DNA from 4 places in the Duffyella gerundensis genome. Region 1 is predicted to be linked to each of the others. Evidence: predicted binding sites of a transcription regulator. Region 1 holds the regulator's gene; each other region holds the start of a gene.
What was found. Region 1 encodes CRP, which controls carbon source genes, mostly activating them, when cyclic AMP is high. Its sites were predicted from a motif close to ATGTGANNNNNNTCACAT; they were not measured.

Region 1 (7,691 bases):
GCAGGTTGAGGTTCGGCGCAACGATGCCATCACGCTCGATGAGATGGCAGCGTTGCCGCTGACCCACCTGGTGATCTCTCCGGGACCCTGTACGCCCGATCTCTCCGGTATTTCTCTTGAGGCTATCCGCTATTTTGCCGGCAAAATCCCCGTGCTCGGCGTTTGTCTCGGCCATCAGGCGCTAGCGCAGGTATTCGGTGCACGCGTAGTGCGCGCGCCGCAGGTCATGCATGGCAAAACCTCGCGCATTACCCATGACGGCAGCGGTGTGTTTCAGGGGTTAAACAACCCACTCACCGTGACGCGCTATCATTCGCTGCTGGTGGAGAAATCCTCTTTGCCGAACTGTCTGGCGATCACCGCGCTTACCGACAAGGGTGAAATTATGGGATTGCGCCACCGTTCTCTGGAGGTGGAAGGCGTGCAGTTTCATCCGGAAAGCATCCTCAGTGAACAGGGCCATCAACTGCTGGCCAATTTCCTGCAGCGCTAAGTTTCCGATTGCCTTTGAGTGATTTTTTATGCATATTTTATGATTATATTTTCAATCATGAATAGTGAAAGGCGCAGGAGATTTTCGGAATGGCACAAGAAAAAATGGCAGTGACCCGGCAAACCTTTGATGAGGTAATCTTGCCTGTCTATGCACCTGCGCAGTTTGTGCCGGTTAAGGGCAAAGGCAGCCGTATCTGGGATCAGCAGGGCAAAGACTATATCGATTTCTCTGGCGGCATTGCGGTTACCGCGCTGGGACATTGCCATCCGGCGCTGGTCGAGACGCTGAAAAGCCAGGGTGAAACGCTATGGCATACCAGCAACGTCTTTACCAACGAACCAGCGCTGCGTTTGGCCAGCAAACTGATTGCCGCTACGTTTGCCGAACGGGTGTTTTTTGCCAATTCTGGCGCGGAGGCAAACGAAGCGGCATTTAAACTTGCCCGCTACTACGCTTCTAAACGTCACAGTCCGTATAAAAGCAAAATCATCGCCTTTCATAACGCCTTTCACGGTCGCACGCTGTTTACCGTGAGCGTCGGCGGCCAGCCGAAATATTCCGACGGCTTTGGTCCCAAACCGGCGGATATCGTCCATGTACCCTTCAACGACCTTGATGCGGTAAAAGCGGTGATTGACGATCACACCTGCGCCATTGTCGTCGAGCCAATTCAGGGCGAGGGCGGCGTCGTGCCTGCCACCCAGGCTTTTATGCAGGGGCTGCGCGAACTGTGCGATCGGCATCAGGCGCTGTTGGTACTGGATGAAGTACAAAGCGGCATGGGGCGCAGCGGTAAGCTTTTTGCGCACGAACATTACGGCGTGACGCCCGATATTTTAACCACCGCGAAAGCGCTGGGCGGCGGCTTTCCGGTTAGCGCAATGCTGACCAGCAATGAGATTGCTTCGACCATGGCGCCTGGCGTGCATGGCACCACTTACGGTGGCAATCCACTGGCCTGCGCCGTGGCGGAAACGGCACTGGATATTATCAATACGCCAGAGGTGTTGAACGGCGTTGATGTGCGTCGTGAGCGGTTTGTCAGCGCGCTGCAGGCGCTGGATGCCCGCTATGATCTGTTCACCGAGATTCGCGGCAAAGGGCTGTTAATCGGCGCGGCGCTAAAACCACAGCACGCCGGTAAAGCGCGCGATATCTTGCAGGCCGCCGCAGAGGCGGGCGTGATGATCCTTACCGCTGGCACCGACGTTATTCGCCTGGTGCCTTCGCTGATTATCACGCCGGAAGAGATCGACGAAGGCATGGCACGCTTCGCTCAGGCGGTGGAAAGCGTCCTGGCACACTAATCAACCGGCGGGCAACCGGATCCGCCAGGTTATTTATTCCGTAAGCGCCTGACCAGCCACTGACCGTGGTGCGGGCGCTGCTGCCATGCCAGCGATGAGATGGTATGCATCACGCGCAGATGATCGAGAATGCGTTTTGCATGCCGTTCCACAATCGTCACCGGCCCTTCATTCAGATCTTCAGGTTCCTCCAGCACATTGCTGTCCGAGCCCGGGCCATCATATTCCAGCCGCTGCTGACAGCGTTGCAGGCCAATTTCCAGCGATTGCAGATAACGTTCCGCCAGCGCAGGCGTCAGCATGGTGTGTTCACGCGCGAGGCTGGTAATGGCGTTGATGTGCTCAACGATAAACTGGCTGTGCGTCACCCACAGCTTCATGTCATCAAGATACCGGGAATTAAAGCCCGGCTCTTGCATCGCCTGATTCAGCGAGTTAAACAGCGCATTGTGCGCCTGATTGACCCGCATGCGTTGCCAGGCGAGCTTTTGCGGCGACTGCTCCGGCCCCAGCAGTTGCCGTAAAGCATCCTGATAGGTTTCCAGTGCATCATGGGCATTCTGACGTAGCAGGCCGCTCTGCCACTGCGGCCACAGCCAGACCATGCCGGCAAAGGCGATCAGGCAGCCCATCAGCGTGTCCATCAGACGCGGCAGCAGAAAAGCGGAGCCGTTCAGCGACAGCAGCTGCAACGTCCAGACGGTGGTCACGGTAAACCCAACCATTGCCCAGCCGTAAAACTTACGGATGATCAGATAGCCACCCAGCGTGATCGCCAGCATGATCAGCAATACCACCGATTCCGGTACGGCAAAGCGCAGCGTGGCGGCGGCGACAATCAATCCCGCCAGCGTGCCCAGCGCCCGGTGCTGAATGCGTACGCGCGTGGCGCTGTAGCCATTCTGGCTGACGAACATAATGGTCATCAGAATCCAGTAAGGCTTGGGAATATCGAAGAACAGCGCCAGCGTACTGCCAAACATCAGCATAACGGCGAAGCGAGCAGCGGTGCGCAGCGCGGCGGATTTCAACGACAGATAGCTGCGTAGCGCTGGTAAAAGCGGCAGTCGACGCTGACGATCGGCCATCAGGTCGCGGCGGTAAAGTGGGCGCTGAGTGCGCAGCACGCGGCCGATGCGGCTGAAATGATAAAAGCAGAAGTTACCTACCGGATTATCAGGATGCTGGCGGGCGATTTTCTCCAGCGCCTGCAACGGCTTATCCATCTCAAAACGATCCGGCATGCGATGATAAAGAATGTCGTCAGCCAGCACGCGCAGGCGAGCAGAAATGACGCGAGCGTTCCAGCGGATTACTGCCTCGGCATGGCTCTTTTCCACCAGCTTTTGCACCTCTTCCGGCTGATGCAAACTCACCGAAATGTGCTCCTGCAGATCCAGTGCCACCTGAAATGCCCGCGTCAGCCGCTTGTGGCTGTTGTCACGATTGGCCGCCAGCATGTGCATTTGCTGATAACAGGTATTAATGAGATCGACCACTTTCTGTTGCCGTGCCAGCAACGGCGGCAGCGCTTTTTCAGGATCGGTGAGCTGGGTCAGCAGGCTGTATTTTTTATCACAATAATCTGCCAGTTCACGATAGATCAGGCTGAGTGTCTCGCGCATCGGCTGCTCTTCCCACAGCCAGAACCAGAACGCATTGAACAGCCCATACCATAAGGTGCCACCAATATAGAGCAGCGGCGGTGCCCAGATCGGCAGCTTACCTGTCAGGCTCAGGGTAAAGATGGCGGCGATCAGTGAACCCGATAACAGGCGGCCATGCAGCGGGCTGATTTCGCCCAGCACGCCGAGCAGCATGGTCATCGCAAACAGGATCGCGGGCAACGGAATGCCATGCAGCGTTAAGACCTGCATCAGCAGGCTGCTGGTTGCAAACAGAGAACCGCCCACAATTAGCCGCTTAAAAAAGCGTTTGTGCGGCGTATCAAGACCAGAAATATTACAGCAGGCAGGAACCAGCGAGAACAGCAGGCCTTTTTGCAGATCGCCGCACAGCCAGCTGATGGCCACCGGCAGGCACAGCACCAGCGTCTGCCGCAGGGCATAATTTACTTCAGGGTGGTAGATGAGTCGGCGCCACATCAGCTTTTCACAACATAGAAAACGGCGTGATGAGCAATCATCACGCCGTCGGGGTAAGAAAAATCAGCGAGTGCCGTAGACGACGATCGTTTTACCGTGTGCAGAAATCAGGTTTTGATCTTCCAGCATTTTCAGAATGCGGCCCACCGTTTCGCGGGAACAACCAACGATCTGGCCGATCTCCTGACGGGTGATCTTAATCTGCATGCCATCCGGGTGCGTCATCGCATCAGGCTGACGCGCCAGATTCAGCAACGTTTGTGCGATGCGGCCGGTCACGTCCAGGAACGCCAGGTTGCCCACTTTTTCTGAGGTAACCTGCAGGCGACGCGCCATCTGTGAGGACAGACGCATCAGGATGTCGGGGTTAACCTGAATCAGCTGGCGAAATTTCTTGTAAGAGATCTCAGCCACTTCACAGGCGCTTTTCGCGCGAACCCAGGCGCTGCGTTCCTGACCTTCTTCGAACAGGCCAAGCTCACCGATAAAATCGCCCTGATTAAGGTAAGAGAGGATCATCTCTTTGCCTTCTTCATCCTTAATTAACACCGCAACTGCACCTTTAACGATGTAGTAAAGCGTCTCCGCTTTTTCACCCTGGTGGATGAGCGTGCTTTTGGATGGATATTTGTGAATATGGCAATGTGACAGGAACCATTCGAGTGTAGGGTCTGTTTGCGGTTTGCCGAGAACCATTCGCTATTATCCTCTGTTGTAATCGTGCCCTAAACACAGGGGCAAGATTCCCTGTCAGGCGTTGAAATAGTAAAGCTATTCCTTTGAAGGAAAGTCGGCGGGCTGCTGTTTTGAGTTTTGCTCATCAGTGCTCCCGTTTTCGCTTGCGCAACGAAAATATTACAACTTCGTTTGTAGCACAGCTTTCACTTACTGTCTTCTGTTGTCTCGCTTCAGCATGATGTACATCGTGTCAGATTGCGCTTTTAGCAGGGCAGGTTGACGCGATCATACTCACACTCGATCAATGGTTATAGTAAAGCGCATGTCAGCGGAGCGAAGAGCATAATCCCCGCTTTTAGGAGAATCCTCAGGCGTGCAGTACTGCGTAACAGCATGAGTATTGACGGGCCGGTGCGTGATTGCGGCGAGGATAATATCACTGGTAGCAAGCATTTGCAGTGCAGTCGTGCGTTTTCTTTGCTGCTGACGGCAAGAGCGGGCTGGTTTGCATAGCGGAAAAGTATTATCGGCAGTCTGTATCGCCCGATCTCATATCATGATCGTCCGCAGCGCAAAAATCAGGACAAGGGCGAGGAGAGAATAGCGCACCTGCAGAACACCAATACGTGATGATTAACAGGCGTAACGGCTGGCGCAGCGGGCAATGGTCAAACCGCTAAGGTTAACGATTTGTAAAATATTTGTGATTGCCGCCCGCGGCCCGGCTGCATTTTATTCGATCTTTTTACCTTCCATTAAACGTTGTACCAACGGCGTCATAATCAGTTCCATCGCCAGGCCCATTTTGCCGCCCGGTACCACCAGCGTATTGATGTGCGAGATAAACGAGCCCTGCAGCATGGCGAGTAAATAAGGAAAATCGATATCTTCCAGGCCGCGGAAGTGAATCACCACGAAGCTTTCATCCAGCGAGGGAATATCCCGCGCGGCGAAGGGGTTTGAGGTATCCACCGTTGGAACGCGCTGAAAGTTGATGTGCGTGCGCGAAAACTGCGGCGTGATGAAATTGATGTAATCATCCATTGAGCGCACCACGGAATCCATCACCGCTTCACGCGAGTGACCGCGCTCGCTGGTATCGCGCACCAGCTTCTGGATCCACTCAAGATTGACGATAGGCACCACGCCGACCAGCAAATCGACCTTGTCCGCCACGTTATGCTGCTGTGTGACGACGCCGCCGTGCAGGCCTTCGTAAAACAGGATGTCGGTGGGTTCCGGCAGCGGTTGCCACGGCGTAAAGGTGCCAGGCACCTGGTTCCACGGCACCGCTTCATCATAGGTGTGCAGATATTTACGTGACTGGCCGGTACCGTTCAGCCCGTATTCAATAAAGGTCTGTTCCAGCAGGCCAAAATCGTTAGCCTCTGGGCCAAAATAGCTGACGTGGCGCCCGGAATCGCGCGCTTTACGGATCGCCATATCCATTTCAGGCCGGGTAAAACGGTGAAAGCTGTCACCTTCCAGTTCGGCCGCTTGCAAATTAAACTGCTGAAAAATCTTGCGAAAGGCGAGACTGGTGGTGGTAGTACCGGCGCCGCTGGAGCCGGTAACGGCAATGATCGGATGCCTTGCTGACATAGTGCTGCTCCCTGAATGGATCTGCGACAGGCATTGTTAACATGAGTCAACGCGCCTGTCATCTTTCGCCCGTTAGCTGCGGATCGCTTTGCGCGGCATGATATTTACCGTCTCATGCAGTTCTGACCACACCAGCACCGCCTCGCCGCTTTCCAGCTGACGGCGCACATCGGCAATTTTATCGGCGAAGCTGCGTTCCTGCTCACCGTAATCGGTGCCTTCGCGCAACACGAATGATTCAATCAGGCTGTTCAGCGTCTCCGCTTCAAGTTCTTTCCAGGGAATAATCACCGCTTAGTTATCCAGATATGTTGAGAGCCATTGAGGAATACGTTTTTCCAGCCACATTTGCGGCTGCCGTGGCGTGCCGCCGACAAAGCCAACGTGGCCACCGTATTGTGTCAGTTGATAGGTAATGTTAGCAGGAAGCTGGGCTAAATCCGGGATCACCGCCGCGGTCATAAAAGGATCGTCCTGCGCATGCACGATCAGCAGCGGTTTGCGCACCTGCGGCAGCAACGGCATGGCGCTGGCCCGCTGATAATAGTCGCCTGCACTGGCAAAACCGTGTGCGCGAGCAGTAATCGCCTCATCAAAGGCGCGAAGTTTTTTCAGCGCCTTAAGTCCGGCGAGATCGATCGGCAGCGTGCCAGGCCAGGCGTGCAGCTTGCGTGCGGCATTCTGCTTCAACAGCGACAGCAGATAGCGCTGATAAAGCCGGGAGAAGCCCTGTTCGAGTTTGATGCTGCAAGGTTCAAGCAGCAGCGGTGCAGACACCACCACAGCTGCATCAAGCGGCGCGCGATCGCCATCCTGCCCCAGCAAACAGGCCAGCATATTGCCGCCCAGCGATACGCCGACGGCGGCGGTGGCGACGCGGCCATAATTTTCCTGTAGCCAATGCAGAAAAAAGCGTCCATCTTCCGTTTCGCCGGAGTGATAAATGCGGTTCAGCCGGTTGGGTTCGCCGCTGCAGCCGCGAAAATGCATCACCACGCCCAGCCAGCCACGCTGACGAAACGTCTCCAGCAGACCATGCGCATAAGGGCTGTTAAAATTGCCCTCCAGCCCGTGAAACAGCACCACGCGCGGTTTATGCCGCGCCGCCATCGGCTCTTCACTCCAGGCGAGATCGACAAAGTCGCCGTCGGGCAGTTCCAGCCGCTGCCAGTGCGGCGTCAGCGTAATGCGTCGGCGAAAAAAACGTGGCATCACGGTTTGCAGGTGCGGATTGCGCAGGCCCGCCATTGGCGTGAATTCAGTATCCGGTAAATCTGTTATTGCGGGAGTTATACAATCCATATCACACTGTTGGCTTCGATGAGTTGCGTTCGGATAAGGAGCTACCTGTAGATGGAGCTGGGTCTGTTTTTATCAATGTTGGGTTTTCTGTGGGTGGCGGCAATCACGCCCGGTCCTAATAATATGTTACTCACCGCATCAGGCGCTAATTTTGGTTTTCTGCGCTCGTTGCCGTTGATGATAGGCATTATGCTTGGCATG
Region 2 (7,691 bases), 1.7 Mb from region 1:
TGATCAGAAGGCACCAACCACGCAGAGCAAGCCGCAAACGGCACCTAAACCGTCACCAGCGCCGTCGCAAAGCGTGGCAACAGGCCCACAGGCGCTGAGCGTCAGCAAACCGGCTTATCCGGCGCGTGCGTTTGCCTTGCGGGTCGAAGGAAAAGTACGCGTGCAGTTTGATGTCGACAGCGATGGCCGCGTGGACAACATTCGTATCCTTTCGGCTGAGCCGCGCAATATGTTTGAGCGTGAAGTGAAGCAGGCGATGAAAAAGTGGCGCTATCAGAGCGGCAAACCCGGGCAGAACATGACCATGAATATTGTGTTCCGGATCAACGGCGGGGCGAGCGTCGAGTAACGCAGAGGGGCGGCATTGCCGCCCCGGTTTCAGGCAGGATCGGTTTCAGCCGTAAAGTGGCTTTTATCCGCCGGTAACGGACGCGATTTGCCCGCCTCGTCCACGGCAACATAGATGAACACCGCTTCGGTAGCACAGTAGGTCTGGCCAATGGGTTCAGAAGAGACCTTCTTGATCCACACTTCCACGTTGATGGTGATGGAACTGCTGCCGGTGCGTAAACAGGTCGCGTGGCAGCTCACCACATCACCCACGGCGACCGGCTTAAGAAAGCTCATGCCGTCCACCCGCACCGTTACCACACGACCTTCAGCGATCTCCTTCGCCATGATCGCGCCGCCCATATCCATCTGCGCCATCAGCCAGCCGCCAAAAATATCGCCATTGGCATTGGTATCAGCTGGCATCGCCAGGGTGCGCATAACCATCTCACCCTGCGGCATTTTATGCTCTCTGTTCATGATTCACTCTTCAGATAAGGCGGGCTTCCGGTTGTGTCGGAAGCCGCAATTATTTTTGTTCCTGCGGCATCAGGCGGTAGATATAAACACCGCTCAGCAGGGTGAACAGCAGGGTCAAACCCGTCAGGCCAAAGACTTTAAAATTAACCCATACTTCCTGCGGCAGCCAGAACGCGACATAAATATTGGCAACGCCACAGGCGAGAAAGAAAATTGCCCAGGCAACGTTCAACCGACGCCAGGCGTGGGTGGGTAACTGCAGCTCTTTGCCCAGCATGGTCTGAATCAGAGGCTTCTGCATAAAGAACTGGCTGAACAGCAGCGCCAGCGCAAACAGGCTGTAGATCACCGTCACCTTCCACTTGATGAACTCATCGTTGTGGAATACCAGCGTCAGAGTGCCAAACACCGCGACCAGCACAAAGGTCACGATGGTCATTTTTTCAACTTTACGGAACAGGATCCAGCTGGCCACCAGAGCCAGGCCGGTGGCGACGATCAGTGCGCCCGAGGCGACAAAGATGTCGTACATTTTGTAAAAGACAAAAAACACCACCAGCGGAAGGAAATCGAGTAACTGCTTCATAGCGCGTCCAGAGTAGGGGCGGCGCAGCGGGCGCCGCCTGTGCATTAACGTACCAGCATATAGAGACGGTACAGATAGATAACCAGCAGGGCGGAAACCAGATTGCCCAGCGCGTTCAGCACCACCGCTGAGACATTAGCAGGCAGCAGCGTCAGCGTGGAAAAGAAGAGCATGATGGCGACTTTTGCCAGCAGCCATAACATGATGGCCGGCGCGATGAGCTTCACGTTGCGCCACGCCAGCTTGCTGCTGGCCTTGAGTGAGCCAAACACGCCCAGCTTATCGTTGGCCAGCATAACCGGCGCCAGCGAAAAGAGAATCGCCAGAATGACCCCCGGCACAAATACCGCCATGAATCCCAGCTGTACCAGCAGGGTGATCAGAAAGGTCTGCAGCAGCAGCTTAGGCAGCAGCGGCGCCGCCGTGCCGATGGCGCGCAGCGCACTGACGCGCTTCTGTGACGATGCCATTGGAATCAGACACAGCATGCCGCCAAGCAGCAGCGTGTTACCAATCAACGACGCAAAGGTACCGGCAGCCGAGGTGCGCAACAGCACGCTTTGCTGTTCAGGAGACATATTCTGCACCATTTCAAACAGCGAACTGGCGCTGTCGCTGCTGCCTTCAGCCAGCAGGGAAAGCTGCTCGGCGTTGGGCGTCAGGGCGTGACCGACGATCACCGTAATGAATGAGGTCAGCAGGGCCATCAGCACGATGGTCACCAGCTGATCGCGGAAAAAATTTCCTGTGTCACGGTATAGCGAACCCGCCGTGATAGACATGTACTCTCCTTGGAAAAACCGGGTTAATTAACCCGGCGATTGTACATGGTCTGAGGGAATGCTGGCACCCCGACTTACATAACTTTCCGCAAATGTGAAAAGCCGCTGCGGTCTGCGCCCGCGATAATCGGTTCTCCGCTGGCTATCAGCAGAATAATGCGCACAACAGGGGTTTACCGGACCTCAGGGTGATGGCGTTTTTGATCCAGATCAAATCATTGTTTTTTAAGCAGAATAGAAGACGTTCTCCGCATGATCTTTGCCCGTTTTCATTGTAAAAAAGAGGCCGCTGAAAACACGGGTGCATCGTCTGGGCGGTGGCCCGCTTCCCGAAGAGAAAACAGGAGTGGTTATGAAACTGGCAGCCCTTGCATTGGCTATGGTGGCGGCAATGCCGATTGTCGCGAGTGCACATCAGGAAGGTGATTTTTTTATGCGCGCAGGCAGCGCAACCGTAAGGCCAACCGAGGGTTCTGATAACGTCATGGGGCTGGGCTCGTTTGACGTCGATAACAATACGCAGCTTGGCCTGACCTTTACCTGGATGGCCACCGATAATATTGGTGTTGAGCTGCTGGCCGCCACGCCGTTTCGTCATAAGGTCGGCTTAGCCGCTACCGGCACGCTGGCTACCGTTCGTCAGCTGCCGCCGACGTTGATGGCGCAATACTACTTCTTTGACAGCGCCAGCAAGCTGCGTCCATATGTCGGCGCCGGTATTAACTACACCACGTTTTATGACGCTGATTTTAATCAGACCGGACGTGATGCCGGGCTCAGCGATTTAAGCGTCAAAGATTCCTGGGGTATGGCGGGTCAGGCGGGGCTGGATTACAAGGTCGATGATAACTGGATGATCAACGCCTCTGTCTGGTACATGGACATCGATACGGAAGTGAAATTCAAGGCCAACGGACAGCAGCAGAACATCAATATGCGCATCGACCCGTGGGTATTTTTCTTTGGCGTCGGTTACCGCTTCTGAACATAAAAAAACCGGGCCGCAGGGCCCGGTTGATCAATAAACTTATTTAACCTGCATGTTGTTCACAACAGATTTCACGCCTGGTACGCTACGGGTCACTTCTACCGCGTGACGCGCCATCTGTGGCGAGGAAACAAAACCGCTCAGCTGCACACGGCCTTTAAAGGTTTCAACGTTGATTTCGCGTGATTTCAGCGCGTCATCGCCCAGCAGCTGGGTTTTAACTTTGGTGGTTACCACGGTGTCATCGATATAACCGCCAGTGCCTTCTTTGGTTGGTGTTGGGGCACAGGCACTTAACGTTAATGCCACTACTGCTGCCATTGCTGCGCTTGCCAGGACTTTAACCATCTTCATTATTTTATCTCCCTGTCGTAATCATTGGTCACGCTTCACCGGGCGGTGAATACGTCATAAGTGTGGTTCAGGATTGGCGGAACTACAAATGGCGAAAGAAAATAAAAGAGAGGGGAAAGAGTGCCTTATCCAGCGATAAGGCACAGATTATTATTGACGCGTGGCTGCCTTCAGGTTGCTGACAAACTGCTGCAGTTCAGCCAGCATCACATCCGGCGTGGCATGATGTTTTTCGATGATTTTTACGATAGCCGAGCCGGAGATCGCACCTGCGGCACCCAGCGCAATCGCCTCTTTGACCTGCGAAGGTTCAGAAATACCAAATCCCTGCAGAGAAGGCGCCGCATTGTACTCTTTCAGCTTATCGACCAGATGCTTCAACGGCAGCTGAGCGCGATTTTCTGCGCCGGTGACGCCCGCTCGCGACAGCAGATAGGTGTAGCCGCGGCCGTGCGAGGCGATTTCACGCAGCAAATCGTCATCAGCATTCGGCGGACAGATAAATATTGGCGCCACGTTGTGCTTCATCGCTGCTTCGCGGAAAGGCGCAGACTGTTCCACCGGCACGTCGGCCACCAGAACGGAATCGACACCCACTTCCGCACAGCGGGCATAAAAACTGTCAACGCCGTTGGTGAATACCAGGTTGGCGTACATCAGCAGGCCGATTGGCAGATCGGGATACTTCTGCCTTACTGTGGCCAGCATCTCGAAGCAGCGCGCTGGCGTGGTGCCGGAAGCGAAGGCGCGCAGCGTGGCATTCTGAATGGTTGGGCCATCAGCCAGCGGATCGGAGAAGGGAATGCCCAGCTCCAGCGCATCGGCACCGCCCGCGACCAGCGCGTCGATAATCTGCAGCGACAGTTCCGGAGAGGGATCGCCGAGGGTAACAAAGGGCACAAAGGCGCCTTCCTTGCGTTCGGCAAGGCGGTTAAACAGTTGCTGATAACGCTCCATCAGATTTCTCCCTGCGCGGTCAGAATGTCGTGAACGGTGAAGATGTCTTTATCACCGCGGCCGGAGAGATTAACCACCAGCAGCTGCTCTTTCTCCGGTTCGGCATGTATCATTTTCAGCGCATGTGCCAGCGCATGCGACGATTCCAGCGCCGGAATAATCCCTTCTGAGCGGCAAAGTAGCTTGAACGCGTCCAGCGCTTCGGTATCGGTGATCGAAACGTAGTCTGCGCGACCAATACTGTTGAGGTGCGCGTGCTGCGGTCCTACCGACGGAAAGTCCAGGCCGGCTGAAATCGAATAAGACTCTTCGATCTGACCATCTTCGGTCTGCATCATCGGCGCTTTCATGCCGAAATAGATGCCGGTACGGCCATGCTTGAGCGGCGCGCCGTGCTCACCGCTTTCAATGCCGTGTCCGCCGGGCTCAATGCCGATCAGCTTAACCTCGGTATCGTCGATGAAATCGGCAAACATACCGATGGCATTGGAACCACCGCCCACGCAGGCCAGCAGCGCATCAGGCAGACGGCCCTCTTTTTCCAGAATCTGCGCTTTGGTCTCTTCGCCGATCATGCGTTGGAATTCGCGCACGATGGTCGGGAAAGGATGCGGACCAGCGGCGGTGCCGAGCATGTAATGTGACGTTTCATAGCTGCCGGACCAGTCGCGCAGCGCTTCGTTACAGGCATCTTTCAGCGTGGCGGAACCGCTGTGTACCGGAATAACTTCCGCGCCCATCAGCCGCATACGGAAAACGTTAGGCGACTGACGTTCAATATCTTTCGCGCCCATATAAATGCGGCACTTCAGGCCGAGCAGTGCGCAGGCCAGCGCTGATGCCACGCCGTGCTGACCGGCGCCGGTCTCTGCGATGATCTCTTTTTTGCCCATGCGCTTCGCTAACAGCGCCTGACCCAGCACCTGGTTAGTTTTGTGCGCGCCGCCGTGCAGCAGATCTTCACGTTTCAGATAGAGGCGGGTTTTGGTGCCTTTGGTCAGGTTCTGACAGAGCGTCAGCGCGGTAGGGCGACCGGCATAGTTTTTCAGCAGATCGGTGAACTCCGCCTGAAACGCAGGATCCTGCTGCGCCTCAACAAACGCCGCTTCAAGCTGATTGAGCGCCGGCATAAGAATTTGTGGTACGAACATGCCGCCGTACTCACCAAACCATGGATTTAAAAGCGTCATTATGTCTCCCTTTCTCAGTTCGGGGCGATCGCCGCCGCCCCGATGAATCAGTAGGCGCGCAGTGTTTGAAACACGGCGGCAAGTTTGCTGTGATCTTTGATGCCGGGTGCGCTTTCAACGCCGGAGTTAAAGTCCAGGCCGGCACAGCCCAACTGGGCGGCAGAGACCGCATTGTCGGCGGCCAGTCCGCCTGCCAACAGAACGTTGTCCAGCTTTTCACCCTGCAGCAGATTCCAGTCGAAGCGTTGACCGCTGCCGCCGGCGCCGTTATCCAGCACGTAGCGATCGACGTGCGGCCAGTCACGCGCAGGCAAGGTCTCTTTGACGCTAAACGCCTTCCAGATCTGCGTGCTGGCGGGCAGCATATCGCGCAGGGCAGCCACAAAGTCACGATCTTCATCACCGTGCAGCTGCACCGCAGCAAGGCCCAGCTCGCAGGCCACCTGCGCCACTTCTTCAACGGGCGCATTGCGGAATACGCCAACATATTTCAGCGGCGCCGCGGCAATCACGCGCGCAGCCTGGCTGACATCAATCTGGCGCGGTGAACCCGCGGCAAAAATCAGGCCACCGAAAATGGCGCCGGCCGCATGCGCGGTTTGCGCATCTTCCGTCCGGGTCAGGCCGCACACTTTGTTTTCGCCGGTCAGCACGCGGCGCACGGCGGCGTGCAGATCCTGTTCTGCCATCAGCGCTGAGCCGATCAGAAAACCGTTGGCAAAGTTGCTCAGCTCACGGATCTGCGCATAGGTATTGATGCCCGATTCGCTGATCACCGTTACACCATGAGAAAGGCGCGGCGCCAGTTCGCGGGTGCGATTGAGATCGATCGACAGATCGCGCAGATCGCGATTATTGATGCCCACCACTTTTGCTTCCAGTGCAATCGCGCGCTCCAGCTCTTCTTCATTGCTTACTTCGGTCAGCACGCCCATGTTCAGGCTGTGCGCCACGGCGGCAAGCTGGCGATACTCGTCATCATTCAGCACCGACAGCATCAGCAGAATGGCATCGGCCTGATAGTGACGCGCCAGATAAATCTGGTAAGGATCAATGATGAAGTCTTTGCACAGCACCGGTTGCGTCAGCGCGGCGCTCACCACCGGCAGGAAATCAAAGCTGCCCTGGAAATATTTTTCGTCGGTTAAGACCGACACGGCAGAGGCGTAATGACGGTAGACGTCAGCAATGGCGGCAGGATCGAAATCCTCGCGGATAACGCCTTTGGAAGGCGATGCTTTTTTGCATTCCAGAATAAATACGGTGCGCGTGCCCTTAAGCGCTTCATAAAAGTGGCGCGTGGCGGGGGTGATCGCATTCTGGAACGAGGCTAAAGGCTGTTGTGCCCGACGTGCATTGACCCAAATGGCCTTATCCTGCACGATTTTTGTCAGTACGGTGTCCTGCATGATTAACCTCTCCTGGCTGCCAGCGCGGTAACACGCTCATAAGGTTGGCCGCTACGGATAACAGCCAGCGCACGCTGAGCGTTTTCGCGCAGGTCTTCATGTCCAAAAACTTTTAAAAGCATCGCGACGTTAACGGCGACGGCTTCCTCGTGTGCGAGGTCGCCATTACCCTGAAGTAAACGTGTGAGAATGTCACGATTTTCTTCCGGCGTGCCGCCTGCCAGCGCATCCTGGCTGTGCATGCTGCAGCCAAAGTCTTCCGGCGAGAGCTGATAGCTGGTGATTTCACCTTCGCGCAGCTCTGCTACTAAGGTTGCGCTGTGCACTGCCACTTCATCCATGCCGCCACCGTGTACCACCGCCGCGCGATGATAGCCGAGAACGCGCAACGTCTGTGCAATCGGCAGCACCAGTTCCGGGCTGTAAACACCGATCACCGCCAGCGGCGGACGAGCCGGGTTGATCAACGGGCCAAGTACGTTAAACAGCGTCCGCGTTTTCAGCTGCTGACGTACCGGCATCGCATGACGGAAGCCACTGTGATACTGCGGCGCAAACAAAAAACAGACGTTGAGATCGTCCAGCGCCTGGCGCGCCTGCTCAGCAGGCAAATCC
Region 3 (7,691 bases), 600 kb from region 1:
CCCAGATGCTCCATTGCCAGGCGCAAACGGGCACCGGCAGCGGCTTCTTTATGTTGATTCGGCACCCAAAACAGCGTGCGTCGCCACAGACGAATCGGCAACGTGATCCGCGTTTGCGGTATAAATTCATCCAGTCCGTAAGTGAGAAAGGTTTTTACGATAAACCAGGCTCGACGTATTTCTCCCAGCGTCATTTCGCCTCCAGCTGTGCGATTCGTGCGCTTAGCGCGTCAAGCGAACGCGTCATCGCGTCAACTTCTTCTGCAAACCAGGCGAGCTCCAGCGCGCCCGGCGTCACACGCCACTCTTCGGTGAGCGTCTCCGCCAGGTAAACCTGTTTGCGTTGCAGATCGGTACGGAAAAAAGCGAATGCGCGCCGCGCGGACTGACTCATGCCCTGCGCAACGATGTCACCGACCCACGGGGCCAGATATTCAGCGGGATCGAGTTCAGCCATATCCAGCAGCGCGGAAAAGTTCTGCACGACCTGCAAATCGCCTTCGACGTCCAGCGCGCCGCTACGCAGTAGACGGGTAAGCTGTTGACGATCCCGCAGTTCAGGCAAGGTGCGCAGGGACGTTTTAACCGTGCAGTCGCTGCTGCCCTGCCATTCGCCCAGCACATCAAGCTGCTGCTCACTGAACACCAGCGTCATCGGCTGAGAAAATTCCTGCAGAGAAAGCGACAACACTTTGCCACTCAGGCGCTGCCGCGCGGCTTTCATACTGCGATCGCGGTACAGAATGTGGTTAAGCGCGGTCTCCAGACCTGCGGTTAACAGTGGCGTGAGGATCATGCATTATCCTGATTCAGAACTTAAATCCACGGTGCAAGGCAACAATGCCGCCCGTTAAATTGTAGTACGACGTGTTTTCAAAACCGGCGTCATTCATCATCGCCTTCAGCGTTTCCTGATCGGGATGCATACGGATCGATTCGGCCAGATAGCGATAGCTTTCTGCATCTTTCGCTACCAGCTCACCGATGCGCGGCAGAATGTGAAACGAGTAGGTATCGTAGGCTTTGTTCAGCGGCTCAAGCAGCGGTTTTGAAAACTCCAGCACCAGCAAACGGCCGCCCGGCTTCAGCACGCGGAACATCGATGCCAGCGCCTTCTCTTTTTCGGTCACGTTACGCAGGCCAAAAGAGATGGTAATACAGTCAAAATAGTTATCGGGGAACGGCAGCGCTTCGGCATTCGCCTGCACATAGCTGACGTTGCCCACTACGCCGGTATTGCGCAGCTTTTCACGGCCCATCTTCAGCATGGAGCTGTTGATATCTGCCAGCACAACCTGGCCGGTTTCACCCACCAGACGAGAAAATTTCGCGGTTAAATCACCGGTACCACCGGCCAGATCGAGCACCCGCTGACCGCGACGCACGCCGCTGCAGTCGATGGTAAAACGCTTCCAGATGCGATGAATACCAAACGACATCAGGTCGTTCATCAGATCATATTTGGCCGCAACGGAATGAAAAACATCAGCCACTTTTGCCGCTTTTTCTTCTTTAGCGACGGTCTGAAAACCAAAGTGGGTAGTTTCCTGAGATTCATCTGCCATGTTTTGCCTGCTCCACAATCAAATATCCTCGAAGTGTATCAGAGTCCCGGAAGTCAGGCACGTTAACGCCCGTTTATTCATTGATGCGCTGAAGGGTTTCACTGACTTCCGACAGCGGTGCCAGATCGTCCTCGTCGTCGGCTAACGACTGGGCCACCAGCTGCGGATTCAGTGGCCGTTTGATCTCTACGCCGAGATGGCGAAAGCTCTCGGTTTGGGCGATCAAATTGCCGCGTCCTTCCGCCAGTTTTTTCATCGCCTGACGATAGCTGTCGTGCGCCTTATCGAGGTTTTGGCCGATGCTGCTCATGTCATCCACAAACAGCCGCATTTTGTCATAAAGCCGCGCGGCCCGATCGGCAATACGCTGCGCGTTACGGCTCTGATGTTCGTAACGCCACAGGTTGCTGATGGTACGCAACGCCACCAGTAAGGTGGTCGGGCTGACCAGCATGACGTTCTGCTGCAACGCTTCGCTGATTAGCTCCGGCTGACGATCGATCGCCAGGAGAAACGCCGGCTCAATCGGGATAAACATCAACACATAATCCAGCGATCGTAAACCCGGCAATTGTTGATAATCTTTTCGACTCAGCAGACGCAGATGCCCACGCACGGCGGCGATATGCTCAGTCAGCGCCAGTTCGCGCGTCGCTTCATCGTCGGCGTTAAAGTAGCGCTCATAGGCCACCAGCGTCATTTTGGCATCAATCACCACATCCTTGCCCTGCGGCAGATGCACCACCACATCGGGCTGCATACGTTTCTGCTGATCCAGCTGGATATTGACCTGGGTTTCATACTCGTGGCCTTCGCGCAGGCCGGACGCTTCCAGCACGCGACTGAGCACTACTTCGCCCCAGTTGCCCTGGGTTTTATTGTCGCCTTTCAGCGCTTTAGTGAGGTTAATCGCTTCCTGCGCCATTTGGGCATTCAGCTGTTGTAAACTGCGGATTTCATGGGAAAGGGTGTGTCTTTCGCGCGCTTCCTGGCCAAAGCTTTCCTGCACCTGGCGACGGAAGCCATCAAGCTGCTCCCGCAGCGGCGTAATCAGGGTATTCAGGCTCTGGCGATTTTGCTCATCGACGCGGCGGCCGCTGTTTTCAAAGATGCGGTTGGCAAGGTTTTCGAACTGGGCGCTCAGGCGCTGTTCACTGTTAATCAGCAGACGCTGCTTCTCTTCTGCGGTTAACCGCGACTCTTCAAGACGAATGGTAACTTCACGCAGCTCCGCCTCCTGCGCGCTGTTGATCTCCAGCTGGTTGCGCAGCTCACGGCTCAGCTGCTCGCTCTCGGCTTTCCAGTAATCAAAATGCTGCAGTTTTTCCTGAGAGGCTGAGAGTGCGCCATGCAGCTGACGAAGTGCCTGTGCGTCCTGCTGTTGCAGCTGGCGCTGCTCCGTAAGCTGCTGCTCCAGCTTTTGCTGGGCCTGGTGAGACTGGGCCAGCGACTGTTCCAACAGCCGCTGCTGCGTCAGGGCAGCAGCCTGCTGCTGGCCGGTCCGTAAATGCGCCACCAACCAGCCAAAAAGGATGCCCGCCAGGCCAAGACAGCCCGCTAACAGATAACCCTGCTCCATTGCTTTTTCTCCCCATTACCGCGTGGGGGAAAAGGTAGAGGCGCCCTGTATGAATGTCCACACAAATCGGTGGCGCCGGAGGTTACGCGTCAGTCAGTACGAAACGCAGCTTGCCATTTTGGTAGTCCGTCACCAGGAAGAAAGGCACCGCCAGCGACCATTCACCGTTTTTAACCAGTGCCGGATAAGCGAACTCACCGGCATCGCTGCACAGTTTCACCCATTGCGGCTGGTTGTCTGATACGGAAGCCGGGCCGCCAACACGCGTGTAACCGGCGTTGCTGCCGACATGAAACTCAGCGCCCTGCCAGCGCACCGGCGGATGCGGCGGGAAAGCGTGGGCATCGTGGAAATCAAAAATGTCATCATGGCTGAGCAGGCTTTCGCGCACGGTGGCCCACAGCGCAGTCTTCAGAAATACCTGATCGGTAAAACGCGCGCTGCCGCTGTACTGCGTCATGAAGTCACGAATCTGCTGTTCAATATTGTGAAAAACGCCGTGACAGCCGCCCCACATGCCGGCCAGCAGCAATTCTGTATGCGAGCAATAATCCCGCATATGATGGAACCAAAAAGGAGAGGCTACCCAGGCCTCAACCGCTACCGCTTCGCGCTCAGAGAGCAAGGAGTCAGCGTCACGTACGATAAATCGTTCTACGCTGCTGTCATCCATCACCAGAAAACGCCACAGAGTGGGCATAATGGCTTTTTCATGCGACATATCCACCAGCTGCACGTTTGGCTGCTGTAGCCGGTGCCAGACATGCTGCGGCACGCTGTCATCAAGATAGATACGGCAGGTCCATGCCGGATAAAGCTCTCGTGCAACCTCAACGTTTTTGATCAGCGTTTCGCAATAGCGCGGATGATGGCCATAGAGGCTGAAAGCGATGATATTTTTTTGCGGGTTGTCGAGGTCCAGCGGTTCAGGACCACGCGCCGGAAAGGGATAGCGAACATTCTGCTTATAGATCGCATCGGCTTTGCTCAGCGATTCGTGGCCGTAACGCTTGACCTCCAGCGGCTTGTTCATTAGCCCGCTTAGCTCCGCCAGGCCATCCAGCCAGGTATCGGATGCTCTGTGTCGATGCGGCGACTGATAAATACGCTGGTAAATTTTCCACGCTTTCTGATGCTCACCGAGGCGCATCAGCACCAGCGCGTAATCACTCAGTACCTGCATCTGCTGGGGGATCACTTTCAGCACCTGCTCACAGCAGAGACGCGCCTGCGCAAAATCGAGCTGATCCATTGCCTGACGAAACTGCGCTGCCTGTTGTTCAAAGCGGTCCTGCATCGCAGGCGTGATGACAACCTGGGGACGACGGGGAGAAGGAATAGTTTTACGCATCGGAAACGGCTTAAGGTCATTGAGAATGCGCAGAGTATAAAGAGGCTAAAAAGCCGAACCCTATAAGCCCTGTCTCGAAATTCCCGCTGCCGTTTCCGAAATGTAGCGTTAGTCCAGCAGCAGACGCGCCGCTTCAACCACAATTTTCACCGCATCGCTTTCTGTCTGCTTCATCGCGGCCGCATCCGGAATCTCTTTTTGGGTGCGATTGACGATAACGCCCGCCACCATACCGGCGCGTAAGCCCTGGCTGGCGCACATGGTTAACAGCGTGGCCGATTCCATTTCGTAGTTCAGCACGCCCATCTGCTGCCACTCTTTCATTGAGCCCTGGAACTGGCTCACCACACGGCCTGAGAAGGTGTCGTAGCGTTCCTGGCCCGGATAAAAGGTGTCGGAAGAGGCAGTTACGCCGATATGCGTTTTCGCACCGGCAGCTTTTGCAGCGGCAACCAGCGCAGTGGTACAGGCGAAATCGGCTACCGCCGGAAACGCCATCGGGGCGAAATGCAGGCTGGCACCATCAAGGCGAACGGCGCCGGTGGTCACCAGGACGTCGCCAACGTTGATATCGGGCTGAATCGCACCGGTGGTGCCGACGCGCAGGAAAGTGCGCACGCCCAGCTGTGCCAGCTCTTCTACCGCAATGGAGGTCGACGGGCCGCCAATGCCGGTTGAGCAAACTACAACCGGCTTGCCGTTGAGCTCGGCACGCCAGCTGGTGAATTCGCGATGTGAGGCGAGATGCACAGGATTGTCCATCAACGCCGCGATTTTTTTCACTCGTTCTGGATCGCCAGGCACAATGGCCAGCGTGGCGCCCTGCAGATCAGCGCGGGTGATACCTAAATGAAAAACATCGGACTGGGCCATAACGGACTCCTGAAGTAAATAGTAACAGCCGCGTACTTTACGCCAGCGGTCAGGGAAAAGGTGTGAACGCAATCGTTCAACATTATGAAAGTTGCAGAGATTAATCAAAACAATGTGACTAATCTCACACCTTGCAAGCGTGCTTTCACGTAGTGCTACAGGCTGCTGTGCACGCTGCCACGGTGTAGTGATAAAGAGAGATAACCCGCACTGCCGGGAGTGAAGAAATAATCCTGGCTATAGTTACCTCACTGCGCGAATCGTCTGTACGGAGAGAACAATGAAAACCGAAGAGAATATGGCACAAAAAGCGCGCGGCTTCGCGCCTGCGGTCGGCCCCACCGCAACCACCACCATCATTACCGGAGATCACGCAATTCACAGCGGCGAAACCTCCGTGGCCACCCAGGGCGAAAACATGCCCGCGTTCTTTGCCCGGCCTGAAAATAAAACCGAGGGTTTGCCGGTTGTGCTGGTGGTGCAGGAGATTTTTGGCGTACACGAGCATATTCGTGACATCTGCCGTCGGCTGGCGGCAGAGGGCTATCTGGCCGTTGCGCCGGAACTCTATTTCCGCGAAGGCGATCCTTCAGAATACAGCGATATCCCCACGCTGTTTAAAGAGCTGGTCAACAAGGTGCCGGATGCGCAGGTGCTGGCCGATCTCGATCACGTTGCCAACTGGGCAGCTAAACATGGCGGCGATATGCGCACCATGGCCATTACCGGCTTCTGCTGGGGCGGTCGCATCACCTGGCTTTATGCCGCACACAATCCGCAGCTAAAAGCGGCGGTAGCCTGGTATGGCAAGGTGGTCGGCGAGAAAACCATTAAGCAGCCAACCCAGCCGGTGGATGTAGCCACCGAACTGAGCGCGCCGGTTTTAGGCCTCTATGGCGGCAAGGATGAGAGCATTCCGCAAGAGAGCATTGAGCTGATGCGAAAAGCGGTGCGTGCGGCTAATGCCAACGCGGAGATTGTCGTGTATCCCGAAGCGGGCCACGCCTTTAATGCCGACTATCGTGAAAGCTATCATGAAGCGTCGGCGAAAGATGGCTGGCAGCGCATGCTCGCCTGGTTTACACAGTATGGTGTTGCCCCGGCAAAATAAGTTACAAGGGGCGCCACAAGCGCCCCTGAGTTTAGATCGTCATCGTCATATCCGGGCGCGCAGGTTCTGCGCCGCTGTCACCATATTTGCCAGCGCCTGACGCGTCTCCGTCCAGCCGCGCGTTTTCAGTCCGCAATCGGGATTGACCCACAAACGCTCAACCGGAATACGCCTGGCCGCTTTCAGCAACAGCGCCTCTATCCACTCCACACTCGGCACGTTAGGCGAGTGAATGTCATACACGCCCGGACCAATCTCATTCGGATAAGCAAACTCCTCGAACGACTCCAGCAGTTCCATATCCGAGCGCGAGGTTTCGATGGTAATCACATCGGCATCCAGTGCGGCGATCGACGCCATGATGTCGTTGAATTCGCAATAACACATATGGGTATGAATCTGCGTGTCATCCTGCGCCACTGCGGCATTCAGGCGGAAGGCCTCTACTGCCCATTCAAGGTAGGCCGCCCACTCTGACTGGCGCAACGGCAGCCCTTCGCGCAGTGCCGGTTCATCAATCTGAATGATGCCAATGCCCGCTTTCTCCAGGTCGGCAACCTCATCGCGCAGCGCCAGCGCAATCTGTCGGGCAATGGTTTCGCGGGTCACATCTTCACGCGGGAATGACCAGCAGAGGATCGTAACCGGCCCGGTCAGCATGCCTTTCACCGGCTTGTCGGTCAGCGACTGAGCATATTTCGCCCACTCCACGGTGATCGGCTGCGGACGGCTTACGTCGCCAATAATCACCGGCGGTTTTACACAGCGCGAACCGTAGCTCTGTACCCAACCATTTTGCGTAAAGACAAAGCCCTCGAGATGCTCGCCAAAATATTCCACCATGTCATTGCGCTCGGCCTCGCCGTGCACCAGCACATCCAGCCCCAATTGCTCCTGCTCATTCACCGCCTGCTTAATGTGTTCGGCAATGCCGGTGCGGTAATGATTTCCATCGATGGTGCCTTTTTTAAAATCGAGGCGCAGGCTGCGAATATCGTGGGTTTGCGGGAAAGAACCGATGGTGGTGGTCGGCCACGCCGGTAAATTGAAGCGCTGCCGCTGTGCGGCGGCTCGCGTTTGATAATCGCTGTGACGCTGGCTCTCTTTTGCGGTGATGCCAGCAAGACGTTCGCCAACCGCGGCATTGTGTACCCGGCCTGAATGGCGACGAGCACGTACGGGCGCGCTCCAGGTTTCCAGCGCTGTACCGTC
Region 4 (7,691 bases), 1.4 Mb from region 1:
TGGCTTAACCATCATTACATCACCACGCTGCCGCCGGAATATGTCGCTACGCATCTGCAATGGCACATCGAGCAGGAAAATATTGATACCCGCACCGGTCCTCAGCTTTCTCAGCTGGTGCAGCTGCTTGGCGAGCGTTGTAAAACGCTGAAAGAGATGGCTGCGTCATGCCGCTACTTCTATGAAGAGTTCGAGCAGTTCGATGCCGACGCGGCGAAGAAACACCTGCGTCCGGTAGCGCGCCAGCCGCTGGAAGTGGTACGCGATAAGCTGCAGGCCATCAGCGACTGGACGGCGGAAAATGTGCATCAGGCGATTCAGGCAACCGCCGATGAGCTGGAAGTGGGCATGGGTAAAGTCGGTATGCCGTTACGCGTGGCGGTAACAGGTGCCGGTCAGTCGCCGGGGCTGGATGTGACGGTTCATGCCATTGGACAGTCGCGTGCTATCGCGCGTATTGAGAAAGCGCTGGCGTTTATCGCCGAGCGTGAAGCACAGGCATAAGGCTCGCGCGCTCCGGAATGCATCGTCGCTTCCGGGGCGCATTATTCGCTATCGCTAATCCCCAGCCGCACCAACACACCTTTTACCCCTTCGCGTAACAACAGCGCCGTAAGCTGCGCCTGTTCATCATTGCTCATCTGCTGAATCGAATTTAATAACAGGGTTGGCAGGCTGTGCTGAGTAATCTGATAAGAGCCGGGCGTTTCCGCCGCGTGGCGAGTCGATCGCAGAAAGGATTTAACTTGATCGTTAATCAATATGACGCGCGCCTTACCGCCTTGTACGCCAGGCTTGGGTGCGGTGGTCCAGTTTTCGCGCTTGATCCACTTATTGATGGTCTGGCGGCTGTAACCTGTTGCTTTCGCAAGTTCTTCCGGGGTTAACCAATCCTTTTTCATGCTGCTTTCCCTGCCACGGTCTGTTAGGAGACCATATTACAATAATTTGTCACAGGTGAAAGTAACAGGAACAGTTAATTGCCCTCCGCAACTAATGCAGAAGGCAAACTTAACAATTATCGGGTAGCTGAGGCGCTTTCCACCGCCGGACGATAGGCGAGGAAGTAGGCGAGACCGACAAATACCGCACCGCCAACGCCATTGCCGAGGAACACGGCAATAAAGTTCGGTACGTAATCAGCCCAGGTAAGCTGACCGGCAAAAATAGCCGCCGGAATGATAAACATGTTGGCTACCACGTGCTGGAAACCGATAGCAACAAAGGCCATGACCGGGAACCACATGCCAAAAATTTTGCCAACCACATCTTTGCTGGCGAAAGCCAGCCAGACCGCCAGACAGACCAGCCAGTTACAGCCGATGCCGGAGATAAAGGCGTGCAGGAAATCAGCGTGAATTTTGGCGTTGGCGATGGCCACGGTTTTCTTCAGGTAATCCCCTTCGGTCATGCCCAACATATGACCAAAGAACCAGGCGATCGCAATACTGCCGAGGAAGTTGGCAAGGGTTACCCAAAACCAGTTGCGCAGCAGGCTGAACGCGCTGATCTGACGAGCGAACCAGGCCACCGGCATGGTCATCATATTACCGGTCAGCAATTCGCCGCCGGCCAGCACGGTCAGGATCAGGCCCACCGGGAATACCGCAGCGCCAAGGAAACCGCCAAACGAGCCCCAGTCAGCCGGTAACTGATTGATGACGTGCAGGTCGAGCAGGAAGCCGGTAGCAATAAAAGCGCCCGCTAAAAAGCCTAAAATCAGCAGGGTGGAAATCGGCAGACGGCTTTTCGCCACGCCGGCCTGAATAGCCAGGGCAGCGATCTCTTTTGGTGTATGCAAGGACATAATATCTCTGGAGTTGTTTAAGGAAATAAATCGCGAACAAAATGCCCGCGTGCCCAGCGCTGGTGCGGCTTGGGCTAATAGTTAGCGTGCGAAGTTTTACACGCGAGGTTAACAAAAACAAGAGAATTCTTATAACGCTATTAACCCGTAATTAACATAAAAAGGGCGTCAGCGGGACGGATAAAAAAGGAAACAGGCCGCTGGATAAAATTATCCACACACTCTCACTATTTCGCCCGGCGCCTCAGCAGAAAATTCTGTCCAGATGCTGCGGGTTTACCATCGCTATGCAACAGATTGCCGCCTTTTTCAGCGATCAAACGCAGAAACAGAATTTGGCGTTGACACTCCGGGGCCCGTTTCATATTATGCCGTCCGTCGATACGACACCGTTTTTCAAACGGGGCTATAGCTCAGCTGGGAGAGCGCCTGCATGGCATGCAGGAGGTCAGCGGTTCGATCCCGCTTAGCTCCACCAAACTTCTTCCCAAAAGTTTGGCTTGAAAAAAGGGTTCCAGATGTGGGGGTATAGCTCAGCTGGGAGAGCGCTTGCATGGCATGCAAGAGGTCAGCGGTTCGATCCCGCTTATCTCCACCAATCATCTCTGATTACCTTTCTTTTGTGATATCCAAAATGTTCACTGTTTCTCGCTACGCGGCTTAACCTGCGTCGGCGGCTTTACGCTATGGTGTTTTGCCGGTTATTGCGCGCAGAACGGCTGAGGCGGCGTCAGTGTGCTGGCTGGAGGAAAGTCGAGATGGAGAGGAAATGCAGAAGAGAGCAGGGCAGAGGAATAATGGGCGAGACCAGCTCGCCCGTGATAATCAGAACGCCAGCACCAGGCCAGCAATGGCCGCAGAGAGCACGCTCACCAGCGTTGAGCCGTAGAGCAGCTTCAGGCCAAAGCGTGACACCACGTTGCCCTGTTCTTCATGCAGGCCTTTAATCGCACCGGCAACAATACCGATGGAAGAGAAGTTAGCAAAAGAGACCAGGAACACCGACAGGATGCCTTCACCGCGCGGCGACAGCTGACCGGCAATTTTCTGCAGATCCATCATCGCCACAAACTCATTCGACACCAGTTTGGTTGCCATAATACTGCCAACCTGCAACGCTTCGTTAGCCGGTACGCCCATTACCCAGGCAAACGGGTAGAAAACGTAGCCCAGCACGCCCTGGAAGCTGATACCAAAAATGGTATCAAACAGCGCGTTAACCGCTGAAATCAGCGCGATAAAGCCGATCAACATGGCGGCAACGATGATCGCCACCTTAAAGCCTGCCAGAATATATTCGCCCAGCATCTCAAAGAAGCTCTGACCTTTATGCAAATCGTTCAGCTGCAGGTCTTCTTCATTCTCAATGCGGTAAGGGTTAATCAGCGACAGCACGATAAAGGTACTGAACATGTTCAGCACCAGCGCGGCCACGACATATTTTGGCTGCAGCATGGTCATGTAGGCGCCAACGATGGACATGGAGACGGTCGACATCGCCGTGGCCGCCATGGTGTACATACGACGCTGCGACATTTTGCCGAGGATATCTTTATAGGCGATAAAGTTTTCTGACTGTCCCAGAATCAGCGAACTGACCGCGTTAAACGACTCCAGCTTGCCCATACCGTTAACTTTCGACAGCACGGTACCGATCGCCCGAATAACAATGGGCAGGATGCGGAAATGCTGCAGAATGCCGATCAGCGCAGAGATAAAGACGATAGGGCAGAGTACATTCAGGAAGAAGAATGCGAGGCCTTTATCGCTCATGTTGCCAAACACAAAGTTAGTTCCCTGCGCAGCATATTTGAGCAGATGGTCAAACAACCCGGCAAAGCCTTTCACAAAGCCAAGACCCGCTTCCGAGTTAAGGAAGAACCAGGCCAGTAAGATTTCAATCACCAACAGCTGAATAATGTAACGCACGCGGATGCTCTTCCGATCGTGGCTCACCAACAGGGCGAGCACGGTCACGACCACCAGCGCTAACAGGAATTGTAAAACGTGGGACATATGTGCTCCAAATATGAGGCAGGCTATATTTCGTTGCGTATTCTATGTAACGGCGTTCATAAAAACGAGATCTACTCCGCATTATAATAATTACCTATCTTGCTGTTTTCCGGAACAGGCGCAGCGGTCACAGAATGTCTGCACAAAAAAACCGCACAAAGATTGTTAATTTTTTGAGCATATCCTACCCTTAGGGGGTTGCTCAGGCATAATCGATCCAGTAATGTGGCCTATGGTATAGCCAAGGCTATACTTCATAGCAATGACTATCACAATAATTAGCACCACCGTTTAGACCTTTTAATGGCGACGCCCCATTCTGAATGCGGGCACAAGAAGACAGGGCAGAATACTATGCTGGAAAGTCGTACTGCGCAGCGAGCCGCGCGTGGGGCCAGAAAAATCAAACTTGCGCTGCTTGGACCGGCCTTTATTGCCGCGATCGGTTATATCGATCCCGGTAATTTCGCCACCAATATCCAGGCAGGCGCTTCCTATGGCTATCAACTGCTGTGGGTCGTGGTGTGGGCTAACGTCATGGCGATGCTGATTCAGCTGATGTCGGCCAAACTCGGCATCGCCACCGGTAAAAACCTGGCGGAGCACATTCGCGATCGCTTTCCGCGTCCGGCGGTCTGGTTCTATTGGGTGCAGGCGGAAATCATCGCCATGGCCACCGATCTGGCGGAGTTTATCGGCGCCGCCATCGGTTTCAAGCTGCTGTTGGGCATCTCGCTGTTGCAGGGCGCGGTGCTGACCGGTATTGCCACCTTCCTGATTTTGATGTTGCAGAGCCGCGGGCAGAAGCCGCTGGAGCTGGTCATCGGTGGCCTGCTGCTGTTTGTTGCCGCCGCCTATATCGTCGAGTTGTTTTTCTCCCAGCCTAAAATGAAAGAGTTGGTGATCGGCATGGCGATACCAACGCTGTCGGGTACCAATGCGGTATTCCTCGCGGCGGGCGTGCTGGGGGCCACCATCATGCCGCACGTCATTTACCTGCACTCCGCCCTGACGCAGGTGAATCGCGGCGGCTCGCGCAGCGATCGTTATTCATCGACCAAGCTGGATGTGGCCATTGCCATGACCATTGCCGGCTTTGTTAATCTGGCGATGATGGCGACCGCTGCGGCAGCTTTTCACTTCAGCGGCCACACCGGCATTGCCGACCTCGATCAGGCTTATTTGACGCTGGAACCGTTGCTGGGCCATATGGCCGCTACGGTGTTTGGGCTCAGCCTGGTGGCCGCGGGCCTTTCGTCGACGGTGGTGGGAACGCTGGCAGGGCAGGTGGTGATGCAGGGGTTTATCCGCTTTCACATCCCGCTGTGGGTCAGAAGGCTGGTCACCATGCTGCCTTCCTTTATCGTGATTCTGGCTGGCTGGGATCCGACGCGCATCCTGGTGATGAGCCAGGTGCTGTTGAGTTTTGGTATCGCGCTGGCGCTGATCCCGCTGCTGACTTTTACCGGTAATCGTGAGCTGATGGGGGATTTAACCAATACCCGGCTGATGCAAAATGCGGGCAGGCTGATTGTGGTGCTGGTGATTGCGTTGAATCTTTATCTGCTGGTGGGGCAAGCGTTGGGGTTATGACGATGCACTGCGTAAGACAATAAAGCGGAAGAGCCTGGCTCTTCCGCTTTTTTTATTACAGCGAGGAGCGATTCTGCGCCATCGCCTGCTGCGGCTGGCTGATCGCCACACCCTGCTGTTTGGCAATGGTCTGCGACAGATAGCCTGCCACGTAATTTGCCGACTGCATGCTCAGGTGGTTGTTATCAAATAACAACGGCTTACCGTTTACTAACATGCTGCACTTGCCCTCTTTGCACAGCACAGAAGAGGGCATAAAGCGCACCACGTTATCGTCAATGTACTTATCGATGTTGGCGAAGGCCGGATTACTGAATGAGAATTCAGGATCGCGACCCCGCGCCAGCGTACTCGGCACATCGACACCCGGCGTTGGCACCGGCCCCATAATAATCACCTTCTTGCCGCTGGCGATTAACGCTTCGGCAGTGCGGTTGAGATTATCGTAAAACGTGGTGGGATAGGCTTCATAGCGCGCGGCCAGTACAACCACATTGATCGCTTTATCCGCCTTCAGGAAGTCGAGCGCACGCTGATTATGGGCAATACAATCCGGACGAACATCGAGCTGAAAGCCCAACGCCGGTGGGCAGGCAGAATAGGTAATCTCATACAGCGAGACGTTATTGTTGCCCAGTGCACGTGAGATCTCTACGCCATGACTGTCACCCCAGACGGCGACGGTAGGCTTTGCCGCACCAAAATGACAATATTTAGCGGTATCCGGCACGCCTTCACCAAAATGGCAGCTGCTACGCGCGGGGCTGATGTCCTGATGGGCAGAAATGAAGCTCAGCGTTTGCGCATCAAAGCGCTCCGGCCAGCTGCCTTTGCTCCAGGTTGCAGCGCTGGCAGCAACCAGGATAGCCAGACCACAGGCGCTGACTTTATACAGGCGCTTCGCCGGGAATGCGGCACGATGGCGGAAAGGCCTTTCAATAAAGCGCCATGACAGCGTGGCGATCACCAGCGATACGGCAACCACTAACCAACGTCCGCCGTCATCAAGTAGCAGATTCCAGTTGCGGAAGAAGACGATCAGCGGCCAGTGCCAGAGATAAAGCGAATAGGAGATCAGGCCGATAAAGACCACTGGTTTCAGCGACAGCAGTTTGCCAACCAGCGTTTTCTCCGCGGCGTAGATGATCAGTACGCTACCCAGCACCGGCAGCGCGGCGGCATAGCCTGGAAAAATAGTGCTGGCATCGAACAGAAACACGCTGCTAACAATGGCGAGCAGACCCGCCAGCGCAAAGCCTTCATTCAGCAAGGCGCTTTTCGCTTTAGGTACGCGATTCAGCGCCAGCAGGGAACCTGCCATTAATTCCCAGGTGCGCGACGGCAACAGGTAAAAAGCCGCTGAGGGTTTTGGCTCGGTAAGAAAAATACTTAACAAAAAAGAAGCGGCAAAAATGACCAGCAAAAACAGGTCGGGCTTTTTCTTCAGCGTGCTGATGATAAAGAACAGCAGGATAGGCGCGAAAATATAGAACTGCTCTTCCACGCCAAGCGACCACGTATGCAGTAACGGACGCTCTTCGGCATCGCTGGAGAAATAGCCTGATTTGCGCCAGCTGACAATATTGGACACAAACAGCAGCGCACCGGCGATCTCTTTAGGCAGGAAGCTGTAATCATCCGGTAGCAGGGCAAACGGCGACACCACCAACACAAACAGAATCACCGCAAACAGGGCAGGAAATATTCGGCGAATACGGCGCTCGTAGAAATCGAGAATGCTGTAGGTGTTGTTGCGGATATCTTTCAACAAAATAGAGGTAATCAAAAAGCCGCTAATGACGAAAAAGACATCAACGCCGACGTAGCCACCAGAAAAAGTGGTGAAGCCGGCATGAAAAAGTAAAACGGGCACGATAGCTAGCGCGCGCAGGCCGTCAATATCTGAACGATATTTAATGTCCACGGTAACTCCTGTGAAAATATTAACAATATGCGTGGCCGGAATATAACATGTGGCTAAATAGCCCGCCCCATATTCAAATTGTCTTATGCTTTTTTCAAGCGGGTTTCTGAATTTGTCGTTAGGATTATTTTATTTATCTTTTTGATTGTAAAAGATTATTTGTTTTTATTGGTTTTTTTACGAATGATCGGAAATATTAGTTTTAAGATTTATCCTTGCCAGAGAGCAAGTATTGATTATTTTTATAGCTGAGTGGTTTTTATGTAAAGTCGGAAGTTTCCTGGTGTGTGAGTTTTAATAATATGTCTGTGAAGGCAAGTGTGAAGGGGAAATAAGCAATCTTTATGGAAG

Region 2: the regulator CRP is predicted to act here: its motif matches at 2,377-2,394, upstream of ompW (outer membrane protein OmpW).
Region 3: the regulator CRP is predicted to act here: its motif matches at 5,481-5,498, upstream of udp (uridine phosphorylase).
Region 4: the regulator CRP is predicted to act here: its motif matches at 3,888-3,905, upstream of EM595_RS12760 (NupC/NupG family nucleoside CNT transporter).

Annotation. Positions count from the first base shown of each region.
Region 1 is NZ_LN907827.1:391,187-398,877, forward strand. Features, by position in the region: gene pabA (aminodeoxychorismate synthase component 2) at 1-493, shown strand, start outside; gene argD (bifunctional acetylornithine/succinyldiaminopimelate transaminase) at 583-1,803, shown strand; gene EM595_RS01675 (YccS/YhfK family putative transporter) at 1,833-3,908, opposite strand; gene crp (cAMP-activated global transcriptional regulator CRP) at 3,972-4,604, opposite strand; gene EM595_RS01685 (phosphoribulokinase) at 5,319-6,188, opposite strand; gene EM595_RS01690 (YheU family protein) at 6,261-6,479, opposite strand; gene EM595_RS01695 (hydrolase) at 6,483-7,490, opposite strand; gene EM595_RS01700 (LysE family translocator) at 7,542-7,691, shown strand, end outside.
Region 2 is NZ_LN907827.1:2,095,589-2,103,279, reverse strand. Features, by position in the region: gene tonB (TonB system transport protein TonB) at 1-349, shown strand, start outside; gene yciA (acyl-CoA thioester hydrolase YciA) at 379-810, opposite strand; gene EM595_RS09740 (septation protein A) at 860-1,396, opposite strand; gene EM595_RS09735 (YciC family protein) at 1,441-2,178, opposite strand; gene ompW (outer membrane protein OmpW) at 2,531-3,163, shown strand; gene EM595_RS09725 (BON domain-containing protein) at 3,206-3,520, opposite strand; gene trpA (tryptophan synthase subunit alpha) at 3,671-4,477, opposite strand; gene trpB (tryptophan synthase subunit beta) at 4,477-5,670, opposite strand; gene trpCF (bifunctional indole-3-glycerol-phosphate synthase TrpC/phosphoribosylanthranilate isomerase TrpF) at 5,715-7,076, opposite strand; partial or broken gene trpD (bifunctional anthranilate synthase glutamate amidotransferase component TrpG/anthranilate phosphoribosyltransferase TrpD) at 7,079-7,691, opposite strand, start outside.
Region 3 is NZ_LN907827.1:3,570,582-3,578,272, forward strand. Features, by position in the region: gene ubiB (ubiquinone biosynthesis regulatory protein kinase UbiB) at 1-194, opposite strand, end outside; gene ubiJ (ubiquinone biosynthesis protein UbiJ) at 191-796, opposite strand; gene ubiE (bifunctional demethylmenaquinone methyltransferase/2-methoxy-6-polyprenyl-1,4-benzoquinol methylase UbiE) at 810-1,565, opposite strand; gene rmuC (DNA recombination protein RmuC) at 1,639-3,144, opposite strand; gene EM595_RS16355 (tetratricopeptide repeat protein) at 3,227-4,495, opposite strand; gene udp (uridine phosphorylase) at 4,604-5,368, opposite strand; gene EM595_RS16365 (dienelactone hydrolase family protein) at 5,649-6,479, shown strand; gene metE (5-methyltetrahydropteroyltriglutamate--homocysteine S-methyltransferase) at 6,525-7,691, opposite strand, start outside.
Region 4 is NZ_LN907827.1:2,763,776-2,771,466, reverse strand. Features, by position in the region: gene gltX (glutamate--tRNA ligase) at 1-504, shown strand, start outside; gene EM595_RS12780 (YfeC-like transcriptional regulator) at 546-902, opposite strand; gene EM595_RS12775 (formate/nitrite transporter family protein) at 1,019-1,807, opposite strand; tRNA gene EM595_RS12770 (tRNA-Ala) at 2,210-2,285, shown strand; tRNA gene EM595_RS12765 (tRNA-Ala) at 2,330-2,405, shown strand; gene EM595_RS12760 (NupC/NupG family nucleoside CNT transporter) at 2,633-3,823, opposite strand; gene EM595_RS12755 (Nramp family divalent metal transporter) at 4,127-5,416, shown strand; gene EM595_RS12750 (acyltransferase family protein) at 5,472-7,340, opposite strand.